2 regions of the Chryseobacterium sp. B21-037 genome follow, and region 2 is predicted to be linked to the other one. Evidence: riboswitches for the same ligand, from Rfam matches in the RefSeq annotation. Region 2 holds a riboswitch; the other holds the start of a gene.
The links. A riboswitch is a leader RNA that binds a small molecule or an ion and turns the genes downstream of it on or off. The one in region 2 is predicted to bind thiamine pyrophosphate.
Positions count from the first base shown of each region.

Region 1 (14,979 bases), 1.3 Mb from region 2:
AATGCCAATACAACACCGTGTCCCCAACTAAAGTTTTTCATTGCTTCCGGATTTTTTTTATTTGTCTTATAGTATATCATTAAAAAACCTCTGTCATTTTCATTTGACTACATGAATGCGAAAATATGGAGGTTTCTGAGAATTAAAAATCTAATTTAAATGGTCCTTCGAAATAAGTTTTATAAGAATCAACCAGTTTTCCTTTCATATCATAAACACCAATTGTAATGTTTTGCTTAGATAACTTCATGGCATCTTCAGGGAAACTTATGTTGATTGTCCCTTTCGATATCTTATCTCTTTCTACAGTAATTTTACTCGATGCACTGTAGATAATTTCACCTTTAGCAGGCTCTATTACTTTGATGGTTACAATTTTCTTGTCGTTTGTCTTATTTAAGAAAGTGTAATTATATGTATTGGTGATCTTACCATCCCTTACAAAAAATGTACTTCCTGCAGGTTTAATGAATTTAGCCTCCATTTCTCCGCGGTTGTACAGAAGGTAGCCGAGGAATCCAACAAGCAGTACGAGAACAACGGCAAATCCTTTCATCCTTCCCGTAAATTTGAATGGCGTTTGATTTTCAATCTCATTTTCAGATGCGTAGCGGATCAATCCTTTCGGAAGACCTACTTTCTCCATCACTTCATCACAGGCATCAATACAAGCGGTACAGTTCACACATTCCAACTGTTGCCCATCTCTGATATCAATTCCTGTAGGACAAACTACGACACATTGATGGCAATCTATACAATCTCCTTTTCCCGCAGCTTTTCTATCCTCGCCCTTTCTCCATTTTGACCTGTTTTCTCCACGTTTGAAATCGTAGAATACATTGATGGTATCTTTATCAATTAATACACCTTGTAGTCTCCCGTATGGGCAAACCAATGTACATACCTGCTCCCTGAACCAAGCAAACACAAAGTAAAATGCTGCTGTTAGAAGAATCATTACGATGAAATTGGTTGGATTGGCAAAAGGACCTTCAGAAACAATTCTGAAGACTTCTTTATATCCCACGATATACATAAACATAAAGTGGGTAATGATCAATGATATTACAATGTATACAAACCACTTTAAACTTCTTTTCCAGATCTTTTCGCTATCCCATGGCTGTCTGTCCAGCTTCATCTGCTTGTTTCTGTCACCTTCGATAAGGAATTCTATTTTACGAAATATCGATTCCATAAAAATTGTCTGAGGGCATATCCACCCGCAGAAAATTCTTCCGAATGCAATCGTAAAAATAATAATGAATATCAAAGATGCTATAGCACCCAAAGTAAGGATAAAAAAGTCCTGAGGATAGAAAGGCTGTCCGAAAATAAAGAACTCCCTATCGATAACATTGAATAAAAGGAAAGGGTTACCATTAATTTTTAAGAATGGAACAGCAAAGTATATAACCAATAAAGTATAACTTACAATGTTCCTATAGTTGGTGTATTTACCTTTAGGTTTTCTTGGGAACACCCATTTTCTTTTTCCGGATTGCTCCATAGTCCCTATAGAATCCCTGTAAGTCTCAGGGTCCAGAACCTGTCCCTGTCCGCCGCGTACTTCTATTTCTTCTATGTCTGACATTTTGTAGTGTATTTAAAAAAAGAAAAGCATAATTGGTTACTATTTTTTTTCTAATAACAAATTATGCTTTTCATATGTTTTAATTTTCTTTAAATTATTCTTTTTCCCAATGAGCTTCTGTTCCCTGAGGAGCTGCTCCACCTTGAGCCGGTGTAATTGGTGGTTGTTCCTGATTGATGTGATATACAAAAGCTGCAATTTTCTCAATTTCGGCACCTGAAACCTCACCATTTTTACCAAACGGTCTCATGGCAGGGTTCGTAGGAGAACCATTCCAGTCCATATGGAAAACATTTTTAAATAAAGTCTTCTCTGGTTGGTTGATCCAGTAATTATCCGTTAAGTTCGGACCAATACCTCCTCTTCCGTCTTCTCCGTGGCAAGATGCACAGTTTGTTTTGAAAAGCTCTTTACCATCTGCAATATTATCAGCCGAATATTTCGCTGTTTCAATGGTTACAGGAGGCTGAGATTTTTCGTACTCTGCAATACTTGCGATTTGCTCTTTATATTCTTTTTCATATTCGCTTAATGGATGAGCGAAGTCTGTAAAAGAGTATGCACATATATATACAATACAAAAAGCAGTCCCAAAATAAAATAAACCTACCCACCATTTTGGTAATTGATTATCGAGCTCCATAATTCCATCGAAGCCATGGTCGATAAGGATGTCTTTTTCCTCTGTAACAGATTGCTTTTTGAATGCACTGTCATACATTCTTCTTAAGAAAGGAATCTTTTTCTCAGCAAGGTAAGCCGCTTTTTCTTCAGGAGACAATTTTTTGAATCTATTATTTTCAATCAGGTCTCCAATGGCGCTATGAATATAAGCTAAGATAGCACTTATCACAACAGTTCCCCAGAAGTATGGTGAAGCTAGAAACGAGTAGCTTTGTACAAATAAATAATAAAAAACTATTAAAAGTCCAATTATTATTAAAATGTTTACAACAACCGGTGTTCTTTGTTTCATAATAAATTTTTAATTTTTTAAATTAAAGTCGTCTTCGTCATCCTGCAGAGGAGCCTCTTCTTCTTCCTTGTAATATTTTTTAGGTCTGCTAAAAACATATATTACCAAAGCTACGAAGAACAGCATAAAGAAAATCAGAGCCAGCGTCTGGTAAAAACCAGCGTTTTCTGTATTGGATAATATATCTTTAAAGTTCTGAGGAATCATTGAGCTTTAATATTTTTTAGTTATTACTTGCTGTTTTTATTTCTGTTGTTTTGATATCAGTACCTAATCTTTGAAGATAAGAGATAAGGGCTACAACCTCTTTTTTCTCTAGTTCACCTTTAGGTCTCTTCGCATAAGCCTCTTTCAGGTCATTTGCTTCAGAGAAAATATCTTTTACAATCTTCGCTGCCTGGTTATCTGCCCACTTGTTTGCAGAATCTATCTGAGGCTTTGTATATGGTACGTCAAAAGTATTTTTCATCAGTAACATTTTATCAACCATTTTAGATCTGTCTAAGTTCGTAGCGATTAACCAAGGGTAACGAGGCATGATAGAACCCGCTGATGTCGATCTTGGGTTATACATGTGCTTATAGTGCCAAGAACTAGGGTTTTTCCCTCCTTCTCTATGTAAATCCGGTCCCGTTCTTTTTGAACCCCACAAGAATGGTCTGTCATAAACAAACTCACCCGCTTTTGAATATTGTCCGTTTTTACCGTTAAATCTTACGATCTCATCTCGGAATGGTCTTACCATCTGAGAGTGACAAGCGTTACAACCTTCACGGATATAAATATCTCTACCTTCAAGTTCCAACGGAGAATAAGGCTTCACTGCTGAAATGGTAGGTACACTTTTCTTAAGTGATAAAGTAGGTATAATTTCAACTGAACTACCGATAGAAATAGTGATGAAAGATAAAATACCTAATAATACAGGAGTTCTTTCTAACCATAGGTGAGTTCCTTCTCCTTCTTTTCTGTTTTTGCTGATGTTTGCTAAAGCAGGAGCTTCTGCAGGAACTTCTTTCTGGAATGATCCTTTTCTTACCGTTGCAACAACGTTTACGATCATTAAAATAGCTCCTGAAATGTAGAAGAATCCTCCTAAGAATCTCATTTTAAAATAAGGGATAATAGCTGTTACAGTATCCAACCAGTTTTTCCACAATAGGGTTCCGTCTGGATTGAACTGTTTCCACATCAAACCTTGAGTAAATCCTGAAATATACATTGGTACTGCATAGAAAATAATTCCTAAAGTCCCTAACCAGAAATGCCAGTTAGCTAGTTTTACAGACCATAATTTTGTTCTCCACAAGATAGGTACAAGATAATAGATTACACCGAATGCCATGAAACCATTCCATCCCAGTGCACCTAAATGTACGTGTCCGATTACCCAGTCAGTAAAGTGACCGATCTTGTTGATATTTTTAGTTGCTAAAAGCGGTCCTTCAAAAGTTGCCATACCATAACATGTAACAGCCACCACGAAGAATTTAAGGATAGGATTTTCTCTTACTTTATCCCATGCTCCTCTTAAGGTAAGAAGACCATTAAGCATTCCTCCCCATGATGGAGCGATAAGCATAATAGAGAACCCTGTTCCTACTGCCTGTGCCCATGCAGGAAGTGCAGTATACTGAAGGTGGTGAGGACCAGCCCAGATATATACGAAAATTAATGACCAGAAGTGGATAATAGACAGTTTATATGAGAAAACCGGTCTGTCTGCCGCTTTTGGCAAGAAGTAATACATCAAACCTAAAACCGGAGTTGTTAATACGAATGCTACTGCATTGTGACCATACCACCATTGTACGATAGCATCTTTTACCCCTGCATATGCTGAATATGATTTCCATCCTGTGAAAGATAACGGAACTTCTAAGTTATTAAAGATGTGAAGCATTGCTACTGCGATCCAGGTACCAATGTAGAACCAGATAGCTACATAAAGGTGTCTTACCCTTCTCTTAGCAATAGTTAAGAACATGTTGATACCGAAAATGATCCATGAGAAAGCAATTAATATATCGATTGGCCATTCGTGCTCAGCATATTCTTTAGAGGTGTTGATCCCCATAAAGAATGTAATGAACGTAGCAACAATCATAAACTGCCAAGTCCAGAAATGTAACCAAGATAATGTATCGCTATACATTCTTGTTTTTAATAATCTCTGTAATGAGTAATAAATACCGGTATAAACGATATTACAAACGAATGCAAAGATTACCGTGTTGGTGTGCAACATTCTGATTCTACCAAAACCAAATGCACCATGAGTATTAATTAGCCCTTGGATATTACCACTCTTCAAACTCTGAATGGTAGTATCATCTGTACCAAATAAAAATTCAGGAAGTTCAGGGTAGAAAAGCATTAAGGCTGCTGTAAGCCCGAACAAAAACCCTATAAGCCCAAAAACTATGGTCGCATAAAGAAATGCCCGAACAATACTGTTGTCATAACTAAACTTTTGTGTCTCCATATCAACTATTCACTTTTTTCTTCAATTTTATTATTTTCTCCTTTTTCTTTCTCGTCTGTTTTGTTGCCATCTTTCTCTTTCTCCTTTATTTCACCGGAGTCAAAAAGAATTCGTACAGCAGGAGATTCATCATCCTCAAACTGTCCTTTTCGGGCGTTAACTATAAAAACGACCAAGAAAATTGCAGCTAAAGAAACACTGCATAGGATCATTAAATATAGAATATCCATCAGACAACAAAATTAACCTATTTTCGGGGTTCAAATTTAGTGAAAAATAATGACATTCATCACGAAATACCGATTCTTGCTAATTTAAAATCAGTCTAAATAAGGGCTTCTACGCCTCTTTGGTAAAGTATTTCCGTCCTAAGATCCAGGTTGAAATTGTAGTGAATGCAACTACAGTGATTGAGCTTATTGGCATGATTATCGCTGCGAATAGCGGATGCATATGGCCTGTGACAGCGTAACTTAAGCCTACTATATTGTATAAAAAGCTTATTATGAATGTCATTTTAACAATAGTAATTGAGCCTTTGCAAACGTTCAGGTACCTGTCAAGGGTAACCACTTTGTCACCATTCATGATGACATCAGATGAAGGAGTAAAGGTATTGGTGTCATCTGCAATGGCTATTCCTACATTGCTTTGTTTCAATGCTCCTGCATCATTTAATCCATCTCCCAACATGGCAACTTTGTAATTTTTATCCTGGAGTTGCTTGATGTAATTTAATTTATCCTCCGGGCTTTGATTAAATGCCATCGCCTGATAGTTGGGGATAATTTCCTTTAACTGATTTTCTTCAGAAGAATTATCTCCGCTTAAAATGAAGATTTTATAATGGTTGAGCGTTTTGAATAAGTTTTTAAGGCGACTTCTATATTCATTTTTGAATATGAATTTACCTAGAAATTCATTGTTTTTACTGATGTAGACTGCCGTTTCAAGATTTTTAGATTCCTGATTATTATATTTTGCAGATCCTATCTTATAATGAGCTCCTCTTACAGTAGCCTCATATCCTTTCCCGGAGGTCTCAACGAAATTATCAACAGGGAAGTAGTCATCATTAATATCAATAAATTCGTATAAAGATTTTGAAAGCGGGTGATTTGAATTTTTTAATAAGGTTTTGATATTCAGTGAGTCGAATTCTGAAATGGTGGAACCTTCATACTTGATATTTGTTTTTTTGCGGTGGGTAATGGTTCCGGTTTTATCAAATACAAGTGTGTCGATTTTTGCAATTTTCTCAATGGTCAGGGTATCCTTTACATAGAATTTATTTCGTCCTAAAATCCTCATAATGTGCCCGAAAGTAAAAGGAGCGGAAAGCGCCAGCGCGCAAGGACAGGCAATGATCAATATGGCAGATACCACCTGGAACATTTTTTCCAGATCAATGAATGACCAGTAAATTCCTGAAATCAAAGCTATGCCTAAGATGATAAATGTGAAATACTTGCTGATGTTATTGGTGAGAGTGTCAAGTCCTGTTTCGTATTTCTTAAATGCTTCCTTATTCCAAAGTTGAGTAAGATAACTTTGGTCCACATTTTTGATCACTTCAAGTTCAAGAGAAGAACCTATCTGTTTTCCACCGGCAAAAATTTTATCTCCCGGTTGTTTACTTATGCTTTCACTTTCACCAGTGATGAAACTGTTATCGATATTTCCTTCCCCGTTAATAAGAATAGCATCTACGGGGATGATTTCCTGGTTTCTAACCAGAATCCGGTCTCCTACTTTAACTTCTGAAAGTAAGATATTGTCCTGCTTTCCATCAAAATCGACTTTGGTAACTGCAATTGGATAAAAAGATTTGTAATCACGGTCATATGAAAGAGCGCTATAAGTTCTTTTCTGGAAGGTTTTTCCTAACAGCATGAAGAATAATAGCCCGCAAAGTGTATCGAAATAGCCAGGTCCGTAGTCTGTTGCTACCTCATAAATACTTCTTCCGAAAAGAACGAAAATACCCAAAACAATAGGAACGTCAATATTAACGATCTTGTTCTTTAAACCATACCAGGCCGATTTGTAATAATCTGAAGCTGAATAGAAAACTACAGGAATGGCAAGCAGAAACATTAATGTTCTAAAAAGTCCTTTGTAGTGCTGCATCCAATAATCTTCACCTCCAATATACTCAGGAAAAGCAAGGAACATTCCATTCCCAAACGCAAAACCGGCAATGGCAAGTTTAACAAGAAGGGACTTATCAAGATGATCCACGTTTTTCTCTGCCGTTTCCAGGCTAATGACCGGTTTGTATCCGAGGTTGGTTAAAAATTTAGCGAGTTCGCTTAGTTTTAGATCGTTATGGTTGAAAGAAACCTGTAGGGTCTTTCTGGTAAAATTGACCTGTGAATATTTAATGCCGTCGTTCAGGGTATGAAGGCTTTCCAAAAGCCAGATGCAAGATGAGCAGTGGATTACAGGGATTTTAAAAGTCACAAGGCTTGTATTGCCTTCTGAAAAATCGGTGACTTTTTCAAAAATTTCCGGGGTGTCCAAATAATCGAACTGAGAGGAATTTTCGTCCGGACGAATTCCTGCTCTTTTATTCAGTTCATAAAAATTACTTAGATTGTTGGTATTCAGAATTTCGTAAACTGACTTGCAACCGTTGCAACAAAAAATTTTTTCATCAAAAAGAATTCGTTCTTTTTCTATGCCTTGACCACAATGGAAACAGTTCTCGCTCACCTTCATAAATTATTGAGGTACAAAATTATAACAAATTTTTTTGTTTATCGAGTTAAAATGTTCTATTTTTGTGATAAATGTCATATTAAAATGTCGCAGGAACAACAGATTGCAATTGAAGAGAGGTTCGCCAGAGTTTTTAATGATAAATCTTTTAAGGAAAGACTTTCAAGCGCAGATTTTGAAAAATACATTAGCACAAAAAAGAAATTAAAATTTCAGAAACACGATACTATTTTCGAAGATGGAGAAACTCCAAAGGGAGTATATTTTTTAGAAAATGGTGCTGCTAAACTTTCTAAATCCGGAGCCTTTGGAAAAGATCAGATCTTAAGGTTTATCAAAGAAGGTGATATTATTGGCTACCGTTCTTTACTTTGCGGAGAAAATTTTCAGGCTAAAGCTGAAGCAATGACTGATATTGAGTGTACTTTTCTACCTGCAGATGTATTTATGTATCTTTTAGAGGTGGATTCTCAATTGTCTTTCGTAATGCTTCAGAAAATAGCTTATGAATTAGGAGAATCTTCAAACACGATTACTTTCCTTGCTCAAAAAACCGTAAGAGAGCGATTGGCTGAAATTTTATTGCTTCTGGAACAGAAATTAGGAGTAGATCCGGAAGGGTTTATCAAAATTTCTTTAACAAGAGAAGAAATTGCCAATATCATCGGTACAGCTACCGAGAGTGCTATCCGTCTGATTTCCGAATTCAAACAGGATGATCTGATAGAAGTGGACGGAAGAAACATCAAGATCCTCAACCACGACAAACTAATGAAACTAGGTCACGTAGTTTTATAAATCATAAAAAAAATTTAAGTCGGCGGAAGCCGACTTTTTAACTTTTAAAATATAGATACATTATGTCTGTTCATTCTGAAATAAAAAAAGTTACGACTGAAACCTTGCGTAAAATGAAGTTCGACAAGGAAAAAATAACAATGCTTACAGCCTATGATTTCACTACAGCAAAGATGGTAGATGCAGGAGGAGTAGATGCTGTTTTGATAGGAGATTCTGCAGCCAATGTAATGGCAGGTTTTGAAACTACGCTGCCTATTACTCTTGATCAGATGATCTATCATGCTCAAAGCGTTGTACGTGGAGTAGACAGAGCTCTCGTTATTGCTGACCTTCCTTTTGGAACTTATCAGAGTAATCCTGAAAAAGCATTAGAGTCTGCCGTGAGAATGATGAAAGAGGGCGGTGCCCATGCTGTGAAAATTGAAGGCGGTAAAGAGATTTCAAAATCAATCAAGAAAATTGTTAATGCAGGAATTCCTGTGATGGGGCATTTAGGATTAACCCCTCAGTCTATTTATAAATTCGGAACTTACAAAGTAAGAGCGAAGGACGAAGCAGAAGCTGAGAAACTGATCAGTGATGCGCAGCTTTTAGAAGAATTAGGGTGCTTTTCTGTTGTTTTAGAAAAAATTCCGGCAGATTTGGCTAAAAAAGTATCTGAAAGTATCTCGATTCCGACAATCGGAATCGGAGCAGGCCCTGACTGTGACGGACAGGTTTTGGTTTATCATGATATGGTAGGAATGAACCAGGGGTTCAGTCCAAAATTTTTGAGAAGATATCTTGATCTTTACAGTGAAATCACAGGGGCGGTTGCACAATATGTAAAAGATGTAAAAGAGGTTACCTTTCCTAATGAAAAAGAAAGCTATTAATGAGAGATAATCAACAGACTATACAAGGAGTTATTTCCGTTATCGCATTGATCTGCCTTGCCGTAGGATGGTTCAATTTCTTTTCACCGGAAACTAATGATATTCTCTCGAAAAGGGTATTTTACATCGTCATAGGAATAAGTTTTGCCATTCAAGCTCCTTTTCTGTCTAACAGAAATTTTGTATATCCAATGTATGCTGCCGCAGGTCTTTGTATTGTTGGCGCTTTTCTTCCATTGGAATCAAGGCTGGCTGCAATGAAAACACTTGGGCTTCTTGCAGGGATTATTCTTTCTTTGTCGAACAGACGACAGATTAATTAAATGTAAAATGGAGGAGCAGATTGCTTATGAAGACAACCATCTCCTGGTTGTAAATAAAAAAGTCGGTCAGCTTGTACAGGGTGACAAGACCGGTGATGAATCGTTATTAGAATCAATAAAGAACTTTATAAAGAAAAGAGATGCTAAACCGGGAAATGTTTTTCTCGGTTTGGTTCATCGTATAGATCGTCCGACATCAGGTTTGGTTATTTATGCCAAAACCTCAAAAGCCCTTTCCCGTCTTACCCAGATGGTTAAAAACAGGGAAATTAAAAAAACATACTGGGCTGTTGTTGCTAAAGAAATGATTCCGCATCACCAGAGGCTGGTTCATTATTTAAAGAAAAATGAGAAAAATAATAAAGCCATTGTTTTTCCAAAGGCAACAGATGGAGCGAAAGAGGCAATTTTAACTTATAATGTTATTAAAACCCTGGACAATTATATGCTTCTTGAAATTGATCTGGAAACAGGAAGACATCATCAGATCCGGGCTCAACTTTCCAAGATTGGAGTTCCAATAAAAGGTGATTTGAAATATGGAGCACCCCGGTCCAATCCGGATGGAGGAATCAATCTTCATGCACGGATGCTTACATTCATCCATCCCGTGACCAAAGAAGAGATCAGAATTGTAGCTCCTGTTCCGCAAAATGATGCCATATGGAGAGCATGCGAAGAATAAGTCTGAATATAAAAGTTAATCTTAACATTATACTATTAAACATACAAAAGACCCTCTAAAAGCAGATGGTCTTTTTGTTTTTAATGAAATCATTTTGCCTGTTTTGAAAAAATAACTAACTTCGTCCCATACTTTAGGGGTGTCTGTTCACAAGCAGACTGAGACTTTACCCTTTGAACCTGATCTGGATCATACCAGCGTAGGGAAAAGTGAGATGACTTTTTGCTGTACATTTCTATTGTACAATTATAGCCATTCCTAAAGTGATTTATAACAAAAATCTTGGAATGGAACTTATAATCAATCACACACGGAAAACTTTCGATATTCCACCGGAAAACCTGGAGGCTTTGATGGCTCTGGAGGCACCCGGCCGCAAAAAAGGAATCGCTGTTGCCTTAAACAATCGTATTATTCCCATTTCCTCCTGGCAGAATACTGTACTTCAGGACCAGGATTCAATTTTAATTATTACCGCAACACAGGGCGGCTAATCTTCGTAAAACCCCAATAATTTTATGGCACATTCAATTACGCGTTCGCCATTTCCGAACTCAAAGAAAATTTATGTTGAAGGAAGCATTCATCCTATTAAGGTTGCTATGCGCGAAATCCTATTGAGCCCTACAAAGCTCAGCAATGGAACATTGGAGAATAATCCTCCTGTCACGGTTTATGATACGTCAGGACCTTATACGGATGAAAATTCGCAGATCGATATCCAGAAAGGACTTCCAAGAATAAGAGAGCAATGGATACTGGAAAGGGGAGATGTAAAAATTCTCGACGGAATATCGTCCGAATATGGGAAAGCCCGTTTGGCAGATCCGAAACTGGATGAATTACGTTTTTCTTATAACCATAAGCCAAAAGTCGCTCTGGAAGGAAAGGAAGTAACCCAGTTATACTATGCAAAACAGGGGATCATTACTCCTGAAATGGAGTACATTGCCATCCGTGAAAACCAAAGAATAGAACAGCTTGATTTTGTTTCCAAAGAAATGTCTTCCCAGCATGCCGGGAACAATTTCGGGGCAAGAACTCCTAAAAATAAGATTACTCCTGAATTTGTAAGAGAAGAGATTGCTGCCGGAAGGGCAATCATTCCTAATAACATCAACCACCCAGAAAGTGAACCGATGATTATAGGGCGGAATTTTTTAGTAAAGATAAATGCCAATATTGGTAACAGTGCTGTTTCTTCCAGTATCGATGAAGAGGTCGAAAAAGCAGTGTGGGCATGCAGATGGGGTGCGGATACTATTATGGATCTTTCCACAGGAAAAAATATTCACGAAACACGGGAATGGATCATCAGAAATAGTCCTGTACCTATCGGAACTGTTCCTATTTATCAGGCACTTGAAAAAGTGAAAGGAGTTCCTGAAGATCTTACCTGGGAAGTATTTAGAGATACCCTGATCGAGCAGGCTGAGCAAGGCGTTTCGTATTTTACCATTCATGCAGGAGTGCTGCTCAGATATATTCACCTTACCGTTAATAGAGTAACGGGAATTGTTTCGCGCGGAGGTTCTATTATGGCTAAATGGTGTCTTTATCATCACAAAGAAAACTTCTTGTACACGCATTTTGAAGAGATTTGTGAAATCATGAAAAAATATGATGTAGCTTTTTCTTTAGGTGACGGACTTCGTCCGGGATCTATTGCAGATGCTAATGACGCTGCACAATTTGCAGAGCTGGAGACTTTAGGAGAGCTTACGAAGATTGCTTGGAAACACAATGTACAGGTAATGATTGAAGGTCCCGGTCATGTTCCGATGCATATGATCAAAGAAAATATGGATAAGCAGCTGGAAGAGTGCCACGAAGCACCTTTCTATACGTTAGGGCCGTTAACAACAGATATTGCACCGGGCTATGATCATATAACTTCAGGAATCGGAGCTGCCATGATCGGATGGTTTGGATGTGCAATGCTTTGTTACGTTACCCCTAAAGAACATCTAGGACTACCCAATAAAAAAGATGTGAAAGACGGGGTTATTACCTACAAGCTGGCAGCACATGCTGCGGATTTGGCAAAAGGACATCCAGGTGCTCAGTACAGAGATAATGCTCTGAGTAAAGCAAGGTTTGAATTCAGATGGGAAGATCAGTTTAATCTTTCCCTGGACCCTGAAACGGCAAAAGCATATCATGATGAAACATTACCGGCAGAGGGAGCAAAGATTGCGCATTTTTGTTCCATGTGTGGTCCTAAATTCTGTTCCATGAAAATTACTCAGGAAATACGGGAATCCGCTGAAATGGGGATGATGATAAAATCACAGGAGTTTATCGAGAACGGAAAGGAAATTTATTTATGATCATTGTCATAAGTCCTGAAAACATTTTAATCAATGAAGCAGAATGTGTCAATAAGATGTTTCAGGATGGGCTGGAATTATTTCATATCAGGAAACCTTTTATCACTGAGGTAGAAATGATCGTTTTCTTGGATCAGATCGATGCATCATTCCGTCATCGATTGGTAATGCACGGTTATTTTGACCTGGCAGCAGAATATGGCATTTCAAGAATACACTTCAGAGAAGAGGACCGTATTAATGGATTGCATTCATGGCGTGCAAAAGGTTCGGTAATCTCTACATCGGTACATGATATCATTTGTTTTAATGCTCTTGAGCCCAATTGGGAATATGCTTTTTTCAGTCCATTTTTCTCAAGCATTTCAAAACCGGGATATGGAGAACATTCTAAGGTTTTGGAGAGGATAGGACTTCGGAATAATCATGATGTGAAACTTATTGCTTTAGGAGGAATCTATGAGGAAAACATGGAGATAGCACTGAGATCGGGAGCAGAAGGTCTTGCCTTGCTGGGAGGGATCTGGATGAATGAGCAACCTGTAAAGGCATTTAATCAGTGCAGGAATAGAATGTTGGAATATAATTATCAAAACAGGTAGAAATTGGTCAAAGAAAAATTACAATATATTTCCCAGGGAAATACAAAAGAAGAACAGGAATTGAATATTTACAGGGCTCTGGACGCCGGTGTAAAGTGGGTGCAGGTTCGTTGGAAAAACGCGCCTGGGAAAGAGCTTTTTGAATTGTGTGAAAAATCAAAATTACAATGTACCGAATACGGGGCAATATGTATTATTAACGATCACATACATTTGGCAGAACTCGTAGATGCTGATGGTGTCCATTTAGGATTAGATGATGATACAATCACTCAGGCAAGACAAATTCTGGGTCCTGAAAAAATAGTCGGGGGAACAGCTAATACATTAGAGGACGTCCTGCAAAGAATTGATGAATCTTGTGATTATATCGGTTTGGGGCCATTGCGGTATACACCGACAAAGGAGAAATTAAGTCCGGTACTGGGCTTTAAAGGGTATCAGCAACTGATCCGGGATTTAGAAAAAAGATCGGTTAAAATTCCTGCAATCTATGCAATTGGAGGTGTACGTCTTGAAGATGTAGAATTATTACAGGAAATTGGAATCCATGGAGTTGCTGTCTCCGGACAAATTACAGGCAGGCCGTCTGTCGTTAATGAATTTATAAAATCTTTCAAATGAATCATATACTAACAATTGCAGGAAGAAGTTTCGAATCAAGGCTATTTCTGGGAACGGGTAAATTCGGAAATCTGGCAGAAATGACGCAATCCATTATTGCATCAGAAAGCAATATGGTGACAATGGCACTGAAAAGAATTGATGCTCAATCTGAGGATGATGGTATTCTCACGGCACTGCAGCCCACCAATACCCATCTTCTGCCTAACACCTCCGGAGCCCGTACTGCCAAAGAAGCGGTACTAGCTGCGCAATTGGCCAGAGAAGCGTTAGAAACAAACTGGGTGAAACTGGAAATACATCCGGACCCTAAATATTTACTGCCGGATCCTATAGAAACATTATATGCAACGGAAGAACTTGCGAAGCTTGGGTTTATTGTAATGCCCTACATTCATGCTGATCCCGTTTTATGCAAACGGTTAGAAGACGCAGGGACAGCAGTGGTTATGCCATTGGGAGCTCCTATCGGAACGAACAAAGGTCTTCGGACGTTGGATTTCCTGGAAATTATCATTAGCCAGAGCAAAGTTCCTGTGGTAGTTGATGCAGGAATAGGAGCCCCATCTGATGCGGCAAAGGCCATGGAAATTGGTGCTGATGCCGTATTGGTGAATACTGCTATAGCCGTGGCAAAGGATCCGATCAGTATGGCAATTGCATTTAAGGAAGGGGTTATTGCAGGAAGAAGAGCTTATGAAGCCGGACTGGGCTCGATTAGTTCCCATGCTGAGGCATCAAGCCCCTTGACTTCATTTTTATTTGAATAAATCGTATTAGAATGAAAAATTTTGAGGAGGTTTTCACATCCTATGAGTGGAATGATATTAAACAAAAACTGGAAAATGTCACTTTATCCGATGTAGAATACAGCCTTCAGAAGAAGCAGAAAACATTAGATGATTTCCTTAATCTTATTTCAATGGCTGCGGCACCGAAATTAGAAGTGATGGCTGGCAT
Region 1 covers NZ_JALGCB010000001.1:3,306,007-3,320,985, reverse strand. The annotation lists gene MTQ00_RS14715 (FixH family protein) at 1-41, opposite strand, end outside; gene ccoG (cytochrome c oxidase accessory protein CcoG) at 143-1,597, opposite strand; gene MTQ00_RS14705 (cbb3-type cytochrome c oxidase N-terminal domain-containing protein) at 1,692-2,573, opposite strand; gene MTQ00_RS14700 (cbb3-type cytochrome oxidase subunit 3) at 2,583-2,780, opposite strand; gene ccoN (cytochrome-c oxidase, cbb3-type subunit I) at 2,797-5,058, opposite strand; gene ccoS (cbb3-type cytochrome oxidase assembly protein CcoS) at 5,064-5,288, opposite strand; gene MTQ00_RS14685 (heavy metal translocating P-type ATPase) at 5,398-7,773, opposite strand; gene MTQ00_RS14680 (Crp/Fnr family transcriptional regulator) at 7,864-8,577, shown strand; gene panB (3-methyl-2-oxobutanoate hydroxymethyltransferase) at 8,640-9,455, shown strand; gene MTQ00_RS14670 (hypothetical protein) at 9,455-9,778, shown strand; gene MTQ00_RS14665 (RluA family pseudouridine synthase) at 9,786-10,463, shown strand; TPP riboswitch at 10,589-10,686, shown strand; gene thiS (sulfur carrier protein ThiS) at 10,751-10,957, shown strand; gene thiC (phosphomethylpyrimidine synthase ThiC) at 10,982-12,793, shown strand; gene MTQ00_RS14650 (thiamine phosphate synthase) at 12,790-13,395, shown strand; gene MTQ00_RS14645 (thiamine phosphate synthase) at 13,399-14,019, shown strand; gene MTQ00_RS14640 (thiazole synthase) at 14,016-14,789, shown strand; gene thiH (2-iminoacetate synthase ThiH) at 14,801-14,979, shown strand, end outside.
Region 1: linked by a shared signal. The riboswitch ahead of thiS (sulfur carrier protein ThiS) and the one ahead of thiM (hydroxyethylthiazole kinase) in region 2 are both predicted to bind thiamine pyrophosphate.

Region 2 (14,979 bases):
TCCAGTTTTCAAAAGCATTTCCTGTTGGAAAACGCTCAAGGGTATCTACACTTGCAAGGGTAATTAAGCCGTTTATTCTTTCATCTTCGGAGGTTTTTATAATCGAAATACCTCCTCCTCTGCTATGCCCTATTAAAATAACCTTTTGATCATCTACCCTATCATCTGTAATAAAAAAATCAATAATAGCACCGAGATCGGAAAGTTCCTTAGAATAATTATTTTGCCCGAAAGCTTCCAGATCCCCGAAGTTATGAGGATCATTTGTTGTTGTCCCGTTATGGGAGGAATTAAACTTAACAAAGAAAAAACCGGCTTTTGCTATTTTTTCAGCCATAAGCCCCCATGCTCCCCAATCTTTATACCCTTTATATCCATGTACAAAAATTACCAGTGGTAATTTTCGTTTACTTTCCGGATAATAAGCATCTGCAAGAAAATCCTTTGTTTCAGGATTTGAAATAACAATATTCTCTTTTTTTATAACTTCCATACTCACTTCTTAAAGAATCAGCCAGAAAAGAACATCTTATCACAAGAATATTTCTTCCACTTTGATAGCTGACATAATTTCAACTAAAAATATTAAAAATAGGAACAAACACAAAGTAAAATCTTATTTTTGCGGTATGTTGGATTTAAGAACAGTAACGGTAATGCGCTACATCCTTCCATTAAGAGAGGGAGGTTCGCTTCCGGCTTTGGCAGAAGCTGATGATGACTTTAAATATGTCCTGAAGTTCCGGGGTGCCGGCCACGGAGTAAAAATGCTGATATCTGAACTTTTAGGAGGAAAAATAACAGAAGTTTTGGGATTAAAAATTCCTGAGCTTGTTTTTGTAAACCTGGATGTAGATTTTGGACGAACGGAAGCTGATGAAGAAATTCAGGATTTGCTAAAATTTTCGGAAGGGCTGAATCTGGGACTTCACTATCTTTCCGGATCGATCACATATGATCCGGGTGTAGTCATCGATCCTCTACTGGCCTCAAAAATAGTATGGCTGGATGCATTCATCACCAACATCGACCGTACTTATAAAAACACCAATCTGCTGATGTGGCATAAGGAACTCTGGGTAATTGATAACGGAGCTTCTTTTTATTTTCATCACTCATGGCAAAACTTTGATGCAGCGGCAAAGACTCCTTTCAAATATGTAAAAGACCATGTTCTTCTTCCCAAAGCTAAAATGCTGGATGAAGCCGATCAATGGGCACATGAGGTTTTAAATGAAAAAGTATTCCGGGAAATTGTAAATCTGATTCCCGAAGATTGGCTACACTGGAACGATGCGGATGAAAGTCCTGAAGAAATTCGTGAGGTGTACTTCCAATTTATGAAAACAAGGCTAGAAAATTCACAAATCTTTGTAAACGAAGCTAAAAATGCAAGAGGATAAAATATACGAATATGCCGTAATACGTCTGGTACCTAAGGTTGAAAGAGAAGAATTTTTCAATATAGGCCTCGTGATGTTTTCAAAAAAAGAAAAATTCATTCGTGTAGATTTTTATCTATGCCCAGATAAATTCAGACTTATGCACAGCAAACTTGACTATGAAGACATTATTCAGAACCTGCAAAGTTTTCAAAAGATTGCCAATGGAGATAAGGATGGTGGACCAATAGCCCTTCTTGATATTCCCGAGCGTTTTCGCTGGTTAACAGCGGTAAGAAGTTCCGTTATACAAACATCAAGGCCTCATCCCGGAAAATCCAAAGATCTTGAAAAAACTTTTGGTAAACTTTTTGAGGAGTTAGTAAAATAACCAATTTCTCAAAAATTATATGGCATCATTCAAAAGCAATATTACAGTATACAGGTTTTATGTAAACCTGTTTTTTATTTTACTTCTGAGCATTTCCCCTGTCGCTTTTTCCCAGAATCAGCTTCAGCCTAAAGCCCCAAAAAGCAGTCTTTTAAAAGAAAGGACCATTTCATCAGAAGATATTTTCTATAAAACCAATAAGGAAGGTTCAATAGCTTTGGATATGTACAGCCCAAAAACAACCTCTGCGGAAAAACATCCTGTGCTTATTTATGTCCATGGAGGTGGATGGGTCGGCGGTGATAAGATCATTCACGCAGATTCCTATATAGAAAACCTTATTCTCAAGCTGGTAGAAAAGGAATATACTGTAATCAGCATCAATTATACTTTAGTGAATAAAGATATCCATTTTCCAAATCCTATCCAGGATACTAAGGATGCTATACGATGGGTCAGAAAGAACGCAGATAAATATCACTTTGATACCAACAATATAGGACTTTTCGGGGCGTCTGCCGGGGCGCATCTTTCATTGCTGGCTGCCTATACACAAGATAATGAATTCGTCGGAGCACCTGAGCTCTCATCTTATTCTGCAAAAGTAAATTATGTAGTCAATAATTTCGGACCTACTGATCTTAATAAACTTTTACATACCCGTGTGGGAAATGTAGGTGCCTTTTTTATTAGCCTTTTTTCAAAGAAAATTGTTGATCTAAGGGGAAAACTGATCTTAGGAATTTCAGGATACGACATCAAAAAAGACAAGAAGAAAGTCATCAAATACTTTGAAACGCTTTCACCGGTAACCTATGCTGATCATGCAACCCCAACTCTAACTCTGCAAGGAAATAAGGATAAAATTGTACCTCTCAAACAATCGATACTACTGGAACGAAAACTTGAAGAAAATGAAGTACAAAATAAACTGACTATCGTAGAAGATGGTATACACGGCTTCGGAACCACCGATAAAAACTACCTTAATCAGCTTGTTGATGAAATGGTAGATTTTATTGTTTCTCAGAGAAAGACTAAGCCCAGGAATCATTAATGTTGAAATGAAATATACTTCTAAACTAACAATAAATTATAGTTAACTCAAACGGATAACAATATAAAATATTAATTATCAGACTATTAAATAAGTAATTATTTTCAAGTTTTGTTAATTTGCTAGATTAGTATACATATTCTTATTTTTTATTTACAAAATAATTAACTTGGCCATTGTTTAAATTATTCAAAATAAATTAAACAAAAAATTTAATTATTTATTCATAAAAAATCAAGACGATATGGATTTCCTAAATAACATCAACGCCTTAACTTTAGTTTTCACATCGCTCCTTATTTTCGCCATAGCATATCGTATCTATGGAATTTTTCTCGCCAATAAGGTATTACGTCTTAATAACAAAAATACGACTCCTGCATTGGAGTTTGCGGATGGTAAAGACTATGTTGCAACTAATAAGAACGTTCTTTTCGGACATCACTTTGCTGCAATTGCAGCTGCCGGACCATTGGTTGGGCCTGTTCTTGCCGCGCAATTCGGATACCTTCCCGGAGCATTGTGGATTCTGATAGGCTGTGTATTGGGAGGTGGTGTTCATGACATGGTCGTTTTGTTCGCATCCGTAAGGCATAAAGGCCAGAGTCTGGCAACCATTGCTTCTAAAGAAATTGGAAAAACAACCGGAACAGTAGCTGGGTTTGCCATTTTATTCATTCTCATTCTTACGCTGGCAGGACTATCGTTGGCGTGTATCAATGCTATGCACGAAGCCTCATGGTCATTATTTACCGTAGTGATTACAATGCCTATTGCCATCATTATGGGTCTGATTATGCGCTATCGCAAAAATAGTGTCACTTTTGCCAGTATCCTAGGAGGAGTCCTTCTTATTGCGGGTATTATCGGAGGGCATAACCTGATGCAGAATGAAACCATGCATAATTTGTTCTCCTGGGATATCACCACCATTTCTATAGCTATTCCTTTGTATGGTTTTTTGGCATCCGTTCTACCGGTATGGCTGCTGCTCGTCCCAAGGGATTATCTGTCGACATACCTGAAAATCGGAACTATCATCATGCTTGCTATCGGAGTAATTGTGATCCATCCCACGATACAGATGCCTGCCCTTACACAGTTTGTAAACGGTGGCGGACCTGTGATCGGAGGACCTGTCCTTCCATTCATTTTCATTGTTATCGCATGTGGTGCTATTTCGGGTTTTCACGCTGTTATAGCAACCGGAACAACGCCTAAAATGCTAAATAAAGAAAGGGAAATTCTTTTTGTAGGATATGGAGCAATGCTTGTTGAAGGATTTGTTGCCCTAATGGCATTGATCGCAGCATGTACATTAATGCCCGGAGATTATTTTGCCATAAACACTCCGAAAGACTCTTATGATGCATTTCTGGCTGCTCATCCTTCTTTACACGGAGTTGATATTGATTATTTTTCACAGAAAATCGGGATCGATCTTCATGGCAGAACCGGAGGTGCTGTATCTCTGGCTGTGGGAATGGCTCATATATTCAATAAGATCCCCTATATGGATCAGTTAATGGCTTATTGGTATAATTTTGCAATCATGTTTGAAGCTGTTTTTATTCTTACGGCTATTGACGCAGGAACAAGAGTAGGACGTTTCTTTTTGCAGGAAATGCTGGGTTCTGTAATTCCGAAATTCAATGACAAAAACTGGAACCCTGGGATTATTATCAGCAGTCTGATCTTCACTTTTGCATGGGGATATCTCGTATTTACAGGAAACGTCAGTAGTATCTGGCCATTATTCGGGATCAGCAACCAGCTGCTTGCTGCCTGTGGACTGATCGTCTGTACAACAATGCTCATACGGTTAAACAGAGGCAAATATGCCTTGTGTGCAGCTATACCGGGTGTGTTCATGGCAGGGATCACATTCTGGGCAGGTTATATCCAGGTTACCTCCATTTATATTCCCAAAGGGCAATACTTACTGGCAACACTTGCTGTGGTTGCGATGGTCTTGATGCTTATTGTATTTGTAGGAGCCTTCAGAAAGTGGTATGAGCTTATCAAAATTAATAAATCGGAAATTGATTATTACGGAGAAAGCGTAAAGGAGCTGGTAGAGAGATAAAAGGTTTGGGTTACTAATTAATGATAAGGCCATATCTGATATTTTTCTTACATTTGTTATGCTTTAGGGGTATTCTGAGAAGAATTGAGAGAGTCCCTTTGAACCTGATACGGCTTACACCGACGTAGGGAAAAGCAAAAAGACATTCTTTACAATGTACTTTTGTTTTGGATTTTTTCCTGAAGCTATTTATTTAATCAATAATAATGGATAAAAATCTTTGGAAACAAGTACAGCTCGTAAAACAGCAATCCCCCCTTGTACACAATATCACCAATTACGTGGTGATGAATAATACAGCTAATGCCCTTTTGGCTGTGGGAGCTTCTCCGATCATGGCGCATGCAAAATCTGAAATTCATGAAATGGTCAGTATTGCACATTCAGTCGTTATTAACATAGGTACGCTGGATGAATATGGGGCAGAGTCAATGATAATAGCCGCAAAGGCTGCCCATTCATTAAAAAAACCGTGGATTTTAGACCCGGTAGGTGCCGGCGCAACGGGTTTCCGTGATGAGATTTTACACCAGCTTTTACCGTACCGGCCGACTGTAATCAGAGGTAACGCATCAGAAATCATTGCTTTGGCTAAAGCAAACACAATCGTTACAAAAGGAGTTGACAGCACAGCAAAAAGTGACGAAGCGATCAATGCCGCCCAATATCTCGTCAATCAACACGATACGATTGTCTGTATCTCCGGAGCTACAGATATTATTACTGACCGACAGCAGACCTCCTTTATCCGTAACGGGCATCATTTAATGACCAAAGTTACCGGATTAGGCTGCTCGGCAACTGCCCTTATTGGTGCTTTTGCAGGAGTTACCGAAAAGTATTTTGAAGCAACTGCGGCTGCAATGGCATTAATGGGTATCGCAGGTGAACTGGCTGTTTTGGAAAGCAAAGGTCCTGGAAGCCTTCAGCTTAACCTTCTCGATAAATTATATACTATTACCGAAGAGGAGTTTCTCAGTCATCTCAAGTATGAAAGATAATGAATAGACATCCTTTTCCTTACCAGCTTTACCTTGTTATTTCTAAGGCAGATTGTCCCGGAAGAGACTTTTTAAAGGTTGCAGAGCAAGCTATTCTAGGCGGCGTTGATATCATCCAGCTAAGAGAGAAAAACAGCACTCCCGATGAATTCCTCCAAAAAGCCAGACAACTGATAGCAATTACAGAAAAACATCATATTCCTCTGATTATTAATGACAACGTAGAAGTGGCCACAAAAGTAAATGCGGCAGGCATCCATGTGGGTAATACCGATGCAAGCCCCGTCTATTTGAGGGAGCAGCCACTCATTCACAATAAAATGATTGGTTACTCCATTGAATATCTCGATCAGCTTGAAAATGATCAGACTGCAGCATCAGACTATCTGGGCATCAGCCCGGTCTTCCGCACGACTACCAAATCAGATACAGTTACTGAATGGGGATTGGAAGGAATAGTAAAAATAAGGCAACTCACCTCAAAGCCCCTTGTTGCTATTGGCAGTGTCAACTTAACCAACACCAAGGCTATTATGGACGCGGGAGCGGACTGTATTGCCGTGGTTTCTGCAATATGCGGTGCTGATGATCCTCAAAAAGCAGCTTATGAACTCAAAAATGAAATTGTAAAATGAAAAAATTTAAATATCCATCCGTATTAACGATAGCAGGATTCGACGGAAGCGGAGGGGCTGGCATCCAGGCTGATATTAAAACCGCCTCTTCCCTGGGATGCTTTTCAACATCGGTGTTAACTGCTTTACCGGTCCAGAATACCCAGGGAGTAAGAAAGATATATCCAATTCCTGTAGAAGCAGTAGCTGATCAGATCGAAGCTATTTTAGATGACATTTTTCCTGATGCAATCAAAATCGGAATGGTCCATACTTCCCAGCTTGTGGAAACCATCGTTTCAACACTCGGTAAATATAAAAAGATTCCTATTGTATTCGATCCGGTAATGGTCGCGACAAGTGGACATCGCTTAATAGAAGAAGAGACTATTATCGCTATTACAGAAAAACTTTTCCCTATTGCAGATGTGATTACCCCTAATATGGATGAAGCAGCAATTTTAGCCAGCATGGAGGTGAAAACGCTTGAAGACCTTTATGCAGCAGGAAAACTGATCAAAGGTCTGGGCTGCAAAAGCATTCTTTTAAAAGGCGGACATCAGGACACCTCAACGATTACCTCATTATTCTACGATGAAAATAATCAATACCATACCTTTGAAACCATCAAATTGGCGATCCACAACACCCATGGTTCAGGCTGCACCCTTTCTTCGGCTATAGCAGCATATCTGGCTCAGGGAAAAACCTTATTTGATTCTGTTTCTCTTGGACAACAATATGTTTATAAAGCCATAGAAAATGGAAAAGATGTAGAAACCGGTTTAGGAAACGGCCCGCTTAATCACTTTTTTAACCCTCAAAAACTGATCAAAAATGAAATGGTCTGAACAAACCTGGCAAGCCATTGAAGACAAATACATGTCTATTTTGCAAATGGATTTTATCAAAGAGCTTTCAGCTGGCAATTTGCCGCTTGAAAATTTTAAATTTTACATGGCTCAGGACTCTCTATATCTTGAACATTTTGGACGAACGCTTTCGCTAATTGCTGCTAAGATCCCAGATCTCCAGGATGTTCTTTCTTTTATCAGGTTTGCCGAAAATGCGATCGTGGTCGAAAATGCTTTACATGAATTTTATTTTAAGGATTTTGGTGTTACCGATAAAGGTGTTTTACAGCCTGCATGTCATCACTATATCCATTTTCTGAGGAGTACTGCTGCTCTGGAATGTGTTGAAGTTGCAGTTGCTGCAGTGTTGCCGTGCTTCTGGATCTATAGGGAAGTAGGAAACTTTATCTTTAAATATCAGAACAATATTAATAATCCTTATCAAAAGTGGATCGATACTTATGGCGGAGAGGAATTTTCTGCTGCTGTAGATCATGCCATTGCTATTTGTGATAAGATCGCAGAAAAAGCTACAGATGATACAAGACATAAAATGACAGAAGCTTTTATCATGTCAACCCAAATGGAGTACCATTTTTGGGAAGCGGCCTATGAATTAAAAATATGGAAATAAAACCTGCAAAAGCTGTTATTTTTGATATGGACGGTGTTCTTATCGATAGTGAAAAATTCTGGAAACAAGCGGAGTCCGAAGTATTCAGCTCATTGGGTGTAAAGATTACTGATGAATTCACACAGCTCACTCAGACGATGACTACTGCTGAGGTTACCGAATTCTGGTATAAAAAATACCCTTGGGATAACATTGCATTGGACATTGTGGAACAACAAGTCATCTCAAGGGTCATTGAACTGATCGCAACAGAAGATTGTACTATTGCGGGTATAAAAAAGTTTATAGAAGATCTTAAATCAAAGCAATACAAAATAGGCCTAGCCACCAATTCTCCTTACAGGGTCATTCAAACCGTTCTTGATAAAGCGGAGATTGCCCATTTATTCGATCATATTACCTCAGCTGAGTTTGAAGAACATGGTAAGCCTCATCCTGCCGTATATTTTACTTCAGCAAAAAACCTAAAAGTTGACCCTCAACATTGTTTTGTAATAGAGGACAGTCAGTCCGGTATTCTTGCTGCCAAAAATGCAGGAATGACTGTCATTGCTTTTACCAATCAAAATTCAGAAATTTATTTTGATCTCGCAGATCATAGAATAATCAGTTTTGAAGATCCTTTGCCTGCATTGTTCAGCTAGTTTTTATTTTTTACTTAAAAAGTAAAATTAAGCCTCGTAAAAACATACCTTCCGTTCTGTCCGAATTGAGACGTAGAACGGGAGTAGATAAACTGGTCGTTATTGGTTGATGCCGGAAGGTTTTTGGTTGGATAAATATCAAAAACGTTATTCACTCCCAGCGTTAAGCCTACATTTTTAGTAAACTGATACGCTACGGAAACATCAGTAATTACCTTATCTGCTATTTTCTGATGTTCATCAAATGCAATAATCCCATCGCCGTTGGCATCTAAAACATCAGCACCTGTCACTTTCCCGAAATAAGTATTTCTTAAATAGAAACTGGCATTTTTCCACGAAATACTGTGGGATAAACTTGCCTTTACTCTTGGAACCGCTTCTTCAAGATAGACTCTTGATTTTTCAGAGAAATATGTATTTTCAAGATTAGCAGATTCCAACAAACCCGATGAATGAACGTTTCCTACTTTTTTGGTCTGATTCAGGTTAACCGCAAAATTATTATCCAGCTTCACTTCCGAGAATCGCGCATTATGAGTAATTACAACATCCAATCCTTTCGTTTCAGTATCGATTGCATTCGTAAAAAACTGAGCTGCATTAACCCCTAATTGAGTATACACATTTTGTGCTTGTACCGGAACATCTTTTTTAAGGAATTGATCTGTGAGTATAATCCTGTTTTTAATTTTGGTGAAATAGCCATCAGCTGTAAAAGTCACATTTATTGATGGAATCCTGTATGTGAAACCTACACTTGCAGACTGCGAAGTTTCCTGTTTCAGTTTTGGAATTCCTAATAATCCTGCAATTTCAGAATCATTACTGAATGTCCCCACATCTAAAAGCTGACCGTTGGTAAACAATGTAGACGTAACGTTGTAATAGATCTGGTGAATAGAAGGTGCTCTGAAGCCAGTGGATCCCGCAAATCTTACATTGAAATTCTTATCAAGTTTAATTCTTGAAGCGATCTTATAATTAAAAGTAGATCCGAAATCCGAATAGTTTTCATATCTCGCAGCAGCATCTATCAGCAACCAATCTGTAAAATTGAATTCAAAATCTGCATATCCCGCAACAGATTGTCTGTTTTTATTTACAGCATTTTCAGGTCTGAAACCACTAAATACCTGTGATCCTCCTGGAAGTGAATTTCCAAAGAAATCGGTTGGCCTGGAAGTGGTCCCGTTCCATACATTTCCATTGATATCATAAGTTGCATAAGAAGCTTCTTCTCCTGCTGTTATTTTAAAATTTTCATATCGGTGCTCTGCCCCAAATGCTATGTTGATTCCCTGCCACACATCATATTTCTTTGAAAAATCAAGATTGATCGTATTTTGAGAAAACCTTAGTCCTCCAGCACTAAATTCATTGGGGGAAGCAAATCTTAAAGAAGTATTACCTGTATTCTGGATAGTATAATCAAAGGAGTTTTGTCCGTAAGTATTACTGAAGTCAATATTCCAGCCATCCCAGTTTCCTTTTATACCTGCTGAAAGAGACAAGTCCTGAATATCTGTTCCGATCTGCGGCAGATAACCATCCTGGTATATTCCTGTAAAGGTTCTGCTTTGATTAGGTCTTCTGAAAAATCCTCCCGAAGTACCATGCCTGAAGCTATAACCTCCAAAAGTATAGACTTTCCAGTTATCATCAATCGGAACCTCTATATTTGCAAAAAGCTGGTGGTTATTCAGTTTTGACTGGCCTACCTGCATATTGAAATCCTTTCTTTCAAGGCCTCTGTAGCCTAACTCCTGATTGGTTACATCAGCTCCTAACAATCCCTGTAGCGCACCAATTGTATTGGCGCCCTGAATTTGGTTTTGAAAATCCTGGGAGAAATAATTAACATTCTGTGCATATTGATGAATATAATTTACGATCTGCTGAGCATTGGGAGTAGTACCGATATTTGTAAATAATGAAGAAAGATTCACGCCATCATTTAATGCTCTTTTCTCAATAGCATTGTAAGCATTGTAAATTGCCCCGCTTTCCGTTCCTGCCCTATAGGTTGGATTCCTAAACTGTGAAGTCCAGGTAATATTGAAAAAACCTCCCTTTTTTCCTATTTTATCACCATAATTCAGATCTACCTGAAAGTTTTGCCCGTCAAAATTTCCTGTATGATCATTGGCAGCCGGTGTAAGATTTCCTCCGTAAGTAAACTGACCTGTCAGTCTTCCGGTATCTCTTTTAAGCCCTAAATTGATCACTCCCGCAATGGCATCTGATCCGTATTGTGCCGCAGCACCATCCCGCAACACTTCAATCCGGTTGATCGCGAAAGAAGGAATAGCATTCAAGTCCGTACCTACAGTTCCTCTTCCCGGAGTTCCGTTCACATTAACCAATGCCGAAGTATGTCTTCTTTTACCATTGACCAAAACCAGGACCTGATCGGGACCAAGGCCTCTGAGCTGTGCAGGATCCAAATGATCCGTACCATCAGCGTTGGTCTGAATCGTAGAGGTAAATGAGGGTGCTATAGCGTTTAGGATCTGAGAAATATTGGTCTGAGGAAGAACCAGCGAAGATTCTTTTATATTAAATACATCCACAGGAACCGGGCTGTCAACTTTAGATCTTGCTCCGCTTCGGGATCCCAGAATAACGACCTCTTCCACATTAGCGGTTTTCACTGTATCCTTCTCCTGTCCATAAACATAAGTTGCCCCCAGAAAAAATAAAACAGAAGCTGAAAAAATTGTCTTTCTATTTTTCATACATTTTATGTTAAGTTTTTTTTAACTTTTTTTGAGGAGCAAATGTATGTCATATTTATAAGTCTACAAAATAAGTAGACTTATAATTTATAAAAAGTTCTGATAGCTTACGTCTATGTTTTTAAATTTTAGTTAGTTTAGCGTATTTCAGAATAAGATTTTTCTCGCCTTCATGCATGAAGACCACTTTAGCCTTGATATTCTGAGGGTCTGTTCCATCCAGAAAAGTAACTTCCCCGACACCAAAACGATCATGTCTCACCTTATCCCCCACTTCAATATCCTGAGAAGAGGCTCCGCTTGGGTTAATGATTTTGGCCGTACTTACGGGTTTCAGTTTACGAGGTTCAGCAATTGGTTTTGAATTCTCATTCTTTTCAATGGTTTTCTTCTCTACCTTTTTAAAACTACGTATTTCTGAAGGATGTTCATCAAAAATATTGGATTTAAGCCCGCTTTGATTAATAAAACGTTTTTCCATTGCAGGATTGATGAATTCCAGATACTCCTCATCAATTTCACTTAAGAATCTTGATGGTTCTGCATCCGTAATTTTTCCCCATTGGAATCTGGAAATGGCATAAGAGAAAAATGCCTGCTTCTCGGCTCTTGTCAAGGCTACGTAAAACAAACGTCTTTCTTCTTCCAGATCTTCCCTTGTTGCTGAACTCATAAAACTAGGGAAAAGATTTTCTTCCATTCCTACAAGATGCACAACAGGAAACTCAAGTCCTTTGGAAAGGTGAATGGTCATCAGGGAAACCATATCATCTTCTTCATCTTTTGCTTGCGTATCTGCTGAAAGGGCAATATTTTCAAGGAAATTGGATAAACTAGGATCTCCGTCCTCCAGCTGCATCTGCTCTTCTATAAAACCCTGCATAGAGTTCATGAGTTCCTGTACGTTTTCTACCCTTGAAATCCCTTCGGGAGTTCCGTCATCTTTCAGAAATTTGATCAGACCACTTCGTTTTGCAACTTCCATGGCAACACTGTAAGCTGTTTCTGTTTTCAGCAATACCTGAAAAGCCTTGATCATTGACCAGAAATCATTCAGTTTGTTGAGAACACCATTATTGAATCCTAACTGTTGAGAATACATCGGAAGATTATCCAGGACCTTTGCTACAGACACGTTATGGGCATCTGCAAAAACGACCAGTTTATTCTGCGTTGTTTCTCCGATCCCTCTCGTAGGATAATTGATGATCCTTGTCAATGCTTCCGAATCATTTTCATTGATAAGAAGACGCAGGTAAGCAATAAGGTCCTTTACCTCTTTCCTTTGATAGAAAGATAAACCTCCATATACTTTATAAGGGATATTCTTACGTCTCAGAGCATCTTCAAAAGCCCTGGTCTGAGAGTTCGTCCTGTATAAAATGGCAAAATCACTAAATTTTCGCTGGTCCCTGTTATGAAGCTCCCATATATTTCCAGCCACAAAGTTGGCTTCATCCGCATCCGAAAGCGAACGGTAGATTTTTATTTTATCTCCTTCTTCATTCTCACTGAATACATTCTTTTTGAACTGCTGAAGGTTTTTTGCAATCACCACATTAGCGGCATTCACGATATTTTGTGTTGAACGGTAGTTTTGTTCCAAAGAAACCGTCACCGCATCAGGATAATCTTTCTTAAAATTTAAAATGTTATAAATATTGGCTCCCCGGAATGAATAGATCGATTGAGCATCATCTCCCACTACACATATATTTTCAAACTTTGAAGCCAGTGCCTTTACAATCAGGTACTGAGAGTGATTCGTATCCTGGTACTCATCTACCAGAATATAACGGAATCTGTCCTGATATTTGGCTAAAACCTCAGGAAACCGGGTAAGCAGTTCATTGGTTTTTAACAATAAATCATCAAAGTCCATCGCCCCGTTTTTAAAACAGGCTTCTACATATTTCTGATAAATCTGACCGATAAACTTCATATTCGCTTTTTCATCAGCCTCCATCAATTCAGGGTTGTTGAAATAGGCTTTTACCGTGATCAGGTTATTCTTATAGTTTGAAATTCTTGCCTGGACTTTTTTAGGTTTATACAGATCCGCATCTATATTCATGTCTTTCAGCACTTTCCGGATTACATTCAACGCATCCTGCTGATCATAAATTGTAAAATTCGATGGAAATCCCAGATAATGAGCTTCACTTCTCAAAATTCTTGCAAATACCGAGTGAAAAGTTCCCATCCACAAACTTCTTGCATTACCGGGGCCTACTACCTTTGCAATACGCTCCTTCATTTCACGTGCTGCTTTATTGGTAAAGGTAAGGGCTAAAATATTGAAAGGATCGACACCGTTTGTAATCAGATGGGCGATACGCATAGTAAGTACACGCGTTTTCCCCGAACCTGCTCCTGCAAGTACCATTAAAGGTCCCTGTAAAGTAGTAACGGCTTCGTATTGTGATTCATTGAGTCCTTTCAAATAGTCCATGCTGCAAAAAATTTTGGGAATACAAAAATAATGTATTAAAAGGAGAATTCAAATTTTTGAAATGCAGGTATGATATATTTAACAAAACCAATAATTCAGTTAAAAATTTCACATAATAATTGTAACAATTAAAGTATTTTTAGGACTTATTGACAAACAATTTCTACTTTATGAAAAAACGACTTCTTTCTGTTGCTGCTGTAGCTTTCTTTGGAGTGATGCTGAATGCACAACAAATCAAATTCGAAGAGTATGATTTACCAAACGGTTTACACGTGATTCTTCATCAGGACAATACAGCACCGGTAGTTACAACAGGAGTAATGTACCACGTAGGTGCCAAGGATGAAGTAAAAGGAAGAACCGGTTTCGCTCACTTCTTTGAACATCTTTTATTTGAAGGAACACCTAATATCAAAAGAGGTGACTGGTTTAAAATAGTTTCTTCCAACGGAGGGCAAAACAATGCCAATACAACCAATGACAGAACATATTACTATGAAACTTTCCCTTCCAACAACGAACAACTGGGACTTTGGATGGAAGCTGAAAGAATGCGTCACGCAGTTATCAACCAGGTTGGAGTAGATACTCAGAGAGAGGTTGTAAAGGAGGAAAAAAGATTGAGAATGGACAACCAGCCTTACGGGAATCTTTTTACCACCATCCAAAAAAATCTTTTCACCAATCACCCGTACAACTGGCCAACCATCGGATCAATGGAGGACCTGAATTCTGCTAAACTTGAAGAATTCCAGGCATTTTATAAAAAATATTATGTACCTAACAATGCCACTTTGGTCGTAGCAGGAGATATTAAGCCTGAACAGACTAAAAAATGGATTGAAGAATATTACGGAGGAATTCCAAAAGGAACAATCTATCCTAAAGATTTCCCGAAAGATGCTCCTATCACTCAGGAGAAGGAAGTTACTGCTACAGATCCTAACATCCAGCTTCCGGCCTATGTTTTTGCCTACAGAACACCTGCCAATAAAGAGAAAGATGCCTATGTTCTGGATATGCTTTCAACCTATTTAAGCAACGGAAAATCATCTGTTTTGTATAAAAAATTAGTAGATCAGGACAAAAAAGCACTTCAGGTAGCGGCTTTCAACCAGGGACT
Region 2 covers NZ_JALGCB010000001.1:4,556,097-4,571,075, reverse strand. The annotation lists gene MTQ00_RS20525 (alpha/beta hydrolase family protein) at 1-493, opposite strand, end outside; gene MTQ00_RS20520 (HipA family kinase) at 630-1,403, shown strand; gene MTQ00_RS20515 (DUF3037 domain-containing protein) at 1,390-1,773, shown strand; gene MTQ00_RS20510 (alpha/beta hydrolase) at 1,793-2,830, shown strand; gene MTQ00_RS20505 (carbon starvation CstA family protein) at 3,075-4,916, shown strand; TPP riboswitch at 4,972-5,064, shown strand; gene thiM (hydroxyethylthiazole kinase) at 5,123-5,917, shown strand; gene thiE (thiamine phosphate synthase) at 5,917-6,552, shown strand; gene thiD (bifunctional hydroxymethylpyrimidine kinase/phosphomethylpyrimidine kinase) at 6,549-7,382, shown strand; gene tenA (thiaminase II) at 7,369-8,019, shown strand; gene hxpB (hexitol phosphatase HxpB) at 8,010-8,663, shown strand; gene MTQ00_RS20475 (TonB-dependent receptor plug domain-containing protein) at 8,678-11,401, opposite strand; gene MTQ00_RS20470 (ATP-dependent helicase) at 11,523-13,853, opposite strand; gene MTQ00_RS20465 (M16 family metallopeptidase) at 14,024-14,979, shown strand, end outside.